DNA from 2 places in the uncultured Oceanicoccus sp. genome. Region 2 is predicted to be linked to the other one. Evidence: predicted binding sites of a transcription regulator. Region 2 holds the regulator's gene; the other holds the start of a gene.

Region 1 (3,421 bases), on a different contig from region 2:
CGGCAACGGTCTTGCGATCAATGCCCTGTTCTCTTGCGGCCAGAGCCATCCCTAAGGCGGCGCTAATGCTGGTACTTGAATGGCCAACACCAAAGGTGTCGTATTCGCTTTCGCTACGTTTTGGGAAGCCGGCCAGCCCATTTTGAGTGCGTATTTTATGCATTTGCTCGCGGCGGCCGGTCAGAATTTTATGCGGATAAGTCTGATGGCCGACATCCCAGATCAGGCGGTCTTCTGGGGTGTTATACAAATAGTGCAGGGCAATCGTTAATTCAACCACGCCTAAACCGGCACCAAAATGCCCGCCGCTTTGCCCCACGCAGTAGAGCAAAAATTCACGTAACTGATCAGCCAGCTCAGGCAGTAGGTCATCGTCCAATTGCCGAAGGTCAGCCGTTTGATTAATGCTGTCTAGCAGTGGAGTTTCAGGACGCAGGCGAGGAATTTCAGTGAACATAGGGTCTAAACATAGAGTCTAATTGTGATGCCTTGTTATTTTGCCTTGTGCAGAGCGCCGATTGTAACTCAAAAAGCCTCGTGAGGGGGAGTCAGTTGTGGACGAGTTGCGGGTTAATGCTGGCGAGAAATAATATAGCTGGATAATTCTCTTAAGCTGTCAGCACTGTCATCGAGCTCGGTTAGGGCATTGAGCGCCTGCTGATGCAGTTGTTGTGCCTTGTTTTTGGCGCCTTCTAGACCCAGCAAGGCGGGGTAAGTGGGTTTATTTAGCGCTTGATCGGCTCCTTGCGTTTTGCCCAAGGTGGCGGTATCACTTTCAATATCCAGAATATCGTCCTGTACTTGAAAGGCCAGCCCAATGGCCTCGGCATAGCGATCTATGGCTTGTAATTGCTGGGGGGAGGCGTTAGCCAGCGTTGCGCCCATAGCGGCTGCCGCTCTAATCAAGGCGCCGGTTTTTAAACGATGAATGGTCTCTAAATGATCCAAGTCGATGGTTTGATCAACAGCATTGAGGTCAATAAGCTGTCCGCCGACCATACCTTGCTGGCCCGCGGCGGCGGTGAGGATTTTTATCAAAGCCAATTGTGTTTTTGACGGGCAATCTTCCAGTTCAGTCAACAGTTCAATAGCGCGGGTTTGTAAAGCATCCCCGGCTAATATTGCCGTCGCCTCATCGAAAGCGTTATGGCAGGTAGGTTGGCCGCGGCGCAGGTCGTCGTCATCCATGGCGGGCAAATCGTCATGAATAAGGGAATAGGCATGGATCATTTCCACAGCGCAGGCCACTTTATCGGCATTGCTGTCGGAAGTTTCAGAGTTAATAGCGTTAGCGACGGCATAGACCAACATCGGTCTTATCCGTTTGCCGCCATTGATCAGGCTATATTCTATCGCTTGCTGCAAGCGAGCTAGGTAGTGACTGGTGTTATTGGCAGTATAGGGTGAGTCAAAGTTACCTACATAGCGGGTCAGGGCACTATCGGCACGCGATTTGGCCTGCTGTAAATAGGCTTTAAAAGACTCATTCATGGTTACTGGTCGTTCTCGTCGTCAAAGTCATCATCGAGATCGATGGTCTTGAGTTTACCGTTTTCTTCGACCAGCATTTGCACCTTTTGCTCGGCTTGAGAGAGCGCGGTTTGACACTCGCGGGTGAGTTTGATGCCCTGTTCAAAGGCTTTCAGTGACTCTTCGAGGGTTAAATCACCGTTTTCCATATCTTCGACCAGCTCCTCCAATTGATCCAGAGCTTCTTCAAAGTCAACGCTTTTTTTGTTTTTAGCCATATAAGGGCTCCTAAATGGAGTAATAAAAACGGAGGCCACGTTAACCGAGGGCTTGGTTTGGGTCAACCTCCGCGAGGTGGATTATAATCGACTGGTTTTTATAACGGCAGCTGCATACGCTAAAGTCTCGCATTGGCAGGCCGCTATGATTTTAGGTGTATAAATATTATTTGTGCTTTAGCGATGCTTTTGGGTGTACTCATCGAAGATTAGAGCTAGACTGTAAGTAGCGGAAAAGTAGAGGGTTTCTCAGTAATTTACCACTGAATCCCCTCGTTGAAACTAGATTAAAGAATGGGAGTTTGGCAGTGGATTTAGCAACCCTTATCGGTATGGTCGGCGCGATGATCATTATTGTCACGGCAATGATGCTCAGCGGTGGTGTGGGCATGTTTGTCGATTTGCCATCAGTGTTGATTGTTATCGCCGGCAGTATCTTGGTGGTGATGTCCAAATTTGGTCTCAGGCAGTTTTTAAACGCAGGCAAAGTCGCGGCCAAAGCCTTTATATTTAAAGTCGATGACCCGGCTAAAATGATCGACGAAGTTGTCGGGCTAGCAGATGAGGCGCGCAAGGGTGGTCTGCTGGTATTGGAAGACAAAAAATTCAGCAGTGATTTTTTACAAAGCGGTATCCAGTTATTAGTCGATGGCCACGAACCTGACGTGGTGAAAGCCTTGTTATTGAAAGATAAGGACAAGGCCGTTGAGCGTCATTCATTAGGGGCGGATATATTTGCTGCGTTGGGTAGCGTGGCTCCGGCGATGGGGATGATCGGTACTCTGGTTGGTCTGGTAGCGATGCTGTCGAATATGGATGATCCAAAATCTATCGGTCCTGCTATGGCGATAGCGCTATTAACCACACTCTACGGGGCGATGTTGGCCAATATGGTCGCCATTCCCATAGCGGATAAATTAAGTTTGCGTCGTAGCGAAGAGGATACGACCAAAAATTTAATTATTGATGCTCTGTTGGCTATTCAAAGCGGACAAAATCCGCGTGTGATTGACTCTATGTTAAGAAATTATTTGCCGGAGGGTCAACGCGCAAAAGCCGATGACAATTAAGCTGAATAATAACTTGGGCATACGGAACAATCTTCATGAGTGAGCAAAAGGCTAATTGCCGCAAATGCCCGCCGCCGGGTGCGCCCGTATGGATGGCTACCTTTGCGGATTTAATGTCGCTATTGATGTGCTTCTTCGTGCTGCTGTTGTCGTTTTCAGAAATAGATGCGATGAAGTTTAAGCGTCTTGCCGGTTCAATGTCTCAGGCTTTTGGTGTGCAAAATAAACTGAAGGTAATAGAGCCACCCAAAGGCACCAGCATTATTGCTCAGGAGTTTAGCCCGGGTCGTCCCGACCCTACGCCAATAAATGAAATTTATCAGCATACCGATGACTTGACCGAGTTGTCTTTGGAAGTTGATGCTTCGAAAGAATACGATCTCGAAGCCGGCATTGAGTGGCTGGAGGCCGGTGCGCCCAATAGTAAAAAAGAAGCAGAGTTGCTAGAACAAAAAATTGAAACAATGATTAAACAAACGCAGCAGGATGCTCGTGATTTAGCTCAGGCCTTGCAAGATCAAATCGCCAAGGGTGAAGTGGAAGTAGAAGCCCAAGCGCGCAAAATTATTATTAGGATTCGTGAGAAAGGGTCTTTTGTTTCCG
Region 2 (3,421 bases):
CGCTACGTGATAAAGCTCTGGTGTTGATCGATACCGCCGGTCTTAATCGCCATGACCAGCGCTTAAAGCCGCAGCTAGCCAGCTTGAATAACATTGGTCAGCGGTTAAAAACCGTATTGGTGATTCCAACCACTAGTCAGGTTGAAGTGATCAAGGCAGCCTATCATACCTATAAAACCGACAACCTAAACTGTTGTGTGTTGACCAAATTGGATGAAACCGCCAGTTTGGGCGAGTCGTTAAGCTTGGCGATTGATCATTCAATCCCAGTGGCTTATAGCACTGATGGTCAGGATATTCCCAAAGATATTGCCGTCGGTAACTCTACCGCCTTGGTGTGCGCCGCGATTGAATTAGCCAAGTATATGACCACCGATAATGAGGCTATGGCCGAAGAAATGTCGACTCTATCGAAAAGTCAGGCCAAAGCTCAACCTGTTATGGCGACCTGCTAGCTCTCGGGCGCTCAGGCATTGTTCCATTGCCCGCTCTACCAATAGGTCAGTCCAAAAAAACTTTAAAAATCAGGTTATTGGGTCAGACTTTTGTATAGATAGGCTGGGCTTGGTGTACAATAGCACGATGATATGGCGTGGCTGTATAAGGCAGTAGCCAAACAATATGATTAGGAGCAAGTTCAGGTGATGAGTAGTGCTCATTCCGTACAAGTAATTGCTGTTACCGGCGGCAAAGGCGGCGTTGGTAAATCCAATGTCTCGATTAATTTGTCCGTTTGTCTGGCAGCCATGGGGCGCCGAGTGGCTTTGCTGGATGCCGATTTAGGTTTGGCCAATATCGATGTGTTGCTAGGTTTACGCCCGGAGCGTAACCTGGAAGATGTGCTCTCCGGCGAATGTTCTCTAACCGATATTATGCTGACCGGTCCTGGCGGCATTCGTATTATTCCCGCTTCCTCAGGTATTCAGCGTATGACCATGCTGGGCTCCATGGAGCACGCCGGGCTAATTCATGCCTTTAGTGAAATCACCGAACAAATTGATGTGTTAGTCATTGATACGGCGGCCGGAATTTCTGATTCTGTGATTAGTTTTGTTCACGCCTCGCAGGAAGTATTAGTAGTGGTTTGCGATGAACCCTCATCTATCACCGATGCCTATGCGCTGATCAAATTGCTCAATAAAGACTATGGCGTTGACCGTTTTCGGGTTATCGCCAATATGACCCGTTCAACTCAGGAAGGTCGTAATCTCTATAATAAACTTGTCCAAGTGACTGACCGTTTTCTCGAAGTGACTTTGCAGTATGAGGGCAATATTCCTTTTGATGAATCAGTGCGCAAGGCAGTTCAACGCCAACGTCCGGTGGTTGAACTCGTGCCTCGTAGCAAGGCCGCGCTAGCCTATAAACAATTGGCGGAAAAAGTTGATCTTTGGCCCTTGCCCTCAACACCGCGTGGGCATTTAGAATTTTTCGTAGAGCGTTTAGTGCAGGGTGTATCCGGGCAGCAATAATGTCTATGGATGAAAGGCTCGCTATGTATAGCACCGTTGAAAAATCCTCCATGGATGAAGTTGTCGAGCAATATGGCCCATTGGTGAAACGTATTGCCCATCACCTGTTGGCGCGTATGCCAGCCAGCGTTCAAGTTGAAGATCTTATTCAGGCCGGCTTAATCGGCCTGCTGGAAGCTGCTCGCAATTACGATATCAGCAAGGGTGCCAGTTTCGACACTTATGCCGGTATTCGTATCCGTGGCGCAATGATTGACGATGTTCGCCGGGGTGATTGGGCACCCCGTTCCGTACATAGAAATACCCGCCGGATCACCGAAGCTCTTTATAAGGTAGAGAGCCGTGTTGGTCGCGATGCCAGTGATCAGGAGGTGGCCGACGAGTTAGGTGTACCGGTTGATGATTACTATCAAATGTTACAGGACTCTGCGTCGAGCAAATTATTCAGCTATGACGAAATAGTTGGCGATGATGAATACCCTAAACAGCAGCCATCCAGCGCCAGCATCAGCCCGCTGGGCGGCGTTGAACATGAAGCCAGGCGGCAGGCTTTAGCCAAGGCTATCGGCAGTTTGCCAGAGCGAGAGCGTCTTGTATTGGCGCTGTATTACGATGAGGAGCTGAATTTAAAAGAAATTGGTCTGGTTTTGGGAGTCAGTGAGTCTAGGGTTAGCCAAATCCATAGTCAGGCAGCGCTGCGCCTGCGCAGTAAAATGGTCGATTGGCAGCAATCCCCTGATCAATCCGCCTAGGTTCAGCTTAAATTACGGATACCGGCCTATACAGTTTTTCGATTATCGGTCGATAAACTTTAAGTTGCTGTGATAAATAGTTAATTTTGTTATGAAAATCACAATAAAAATGGCGATAAAATCGCCCAATCACTGGATACCACACCATCTGGGTCTAGACTAACTAAATAGCTGATTTGAAAGACTAAAGCCAAAAATTACGCTGGAGATAGCTTTGGATAGAGATATAAAAATTCTTATTGTTGATGATTTTTCAACAATGAGGCGAATTATCAAAAACCTATTGCGAGATTTGGGCTATACCAATACGGCCGAAGCTGATGACGGCCAGACCGCATTGCCGATGCTGCAAAACGGTAATTTCGATTTTTTAGTCACCGATTGGAATATGCCGGGCATGTCCGGTATTGATTTGCTCAAAGCCGTCCGTGCTGACGACCGCCTAAAAGACTTGCCTGTTTTAATGGTAACTGCTGAAGCCAAGCGTGATCAGATTATAGCGGCGGCGCAGGCAGGTATAAACGGATATATAGTCAAACCATTTACGGCGGCTGTATTGAAAGAAAAGATCGAGAAAATTTTTGAGCGTGTTGATGGCTAGCGCTACACCCCGCTAGTGCAATGCAAAGCGAATGATGCAAGGTATTAAACGCAATGTTGGGACAAAATTACCGTAAGCTGTCTGATTTGCATAACTTGCATCACAGTGTTTTTAGCCGGGGAGTGATACGTGTTCGGTGAAGACGAAGAGACACTGCAGGACTTTTTGATTGAAGGCGGGGAAATTCTCGAGCAATTGTCTGAGCAGTTAATTCAACTGGAGCAACAGCCGGACGATAAAGCGCTTCTCAATGCCATTTTTCGTGGATTTCATACGGTAAAAGGTGGCGCCGGTTTTTTACAGCTAAACACACTGGTTGATTGCTGTCATATCATCGAAAACCTTTTTGATAATCTGCGTCATGGTCATTGCGTCGTTACATCAGAGTTAATTGATGTGGTGCTAAAAGCCTTGGACGCACTGAATAAAATGTTTCAGCAACTGCAGCGAGGGGAGAGACCCGACGCTGCTGATCCAGCGCTTTTAGCCAGTCTTACAACCGGATTCAAGAATCAAAAAACTGCATCGGCTATCACTGCCGAAGTCGATATGGCCGATGCTGAATTTGAGCAATTCCTACGAGCCATCACCGGTAC

What was found. The regulator FliA, encoded in region 2, starts transcription of late flagellar genes. The targets are predictions, from matches to a motif close to TAAAGTTATNNNNNNNNCGGCCGATANCC.
Region 1: a site for FliA is predicted at 1,869-1,897, ahead of pomA (flagellar motor protein PomA). Genes of this name have one in related genera too.

What each region holds. Positions count from the first base shown of each region.
Region 1 covers NZ_CAXAHB010000011.1:21,167-24,587, reverse strand. The annotation lists gene dxs (1-deoxy-D-xylulose-5-phosphate synthase) at 1-457, opposite strand, end outside; gene ispA ((2E,6E)-farnesyl diphosphate synthase) at 571-1,491, opposite strand; gene AACP44_RS02385 (exodeoxyribonuclease VII small subunit) at 1,494-1,748, opposite strand; gene pomA (flagellar motor protein PomA) at 2,057-2,818, shown strand; gene AACP44_RS02375 (flagellar motor protein MotB) at 2,854-3,421, shown strand, end outside.
Region 2 covers NZ_CAXAHB010000014.1:9,402-12,822, forward strand. The annotation lists gene flhF (flagellar biosynthesis protein FlhF) at 1-455, shown strand, start outside; gene AACP44_RS02785 (MinD/ParA family protein) at 645-1,472, shown strand; gene AACP44_RS02790 (RNA polymerase sigma factor FliA) at 1,478-2,224, shown strand; gene cheY (chemotaxis response regulator CheY) at 2,439-2,825, shown strand; gene AACP44_RS02800 (chemotaxis protein CheA) at 2,955-3,421, shown strand, end outside.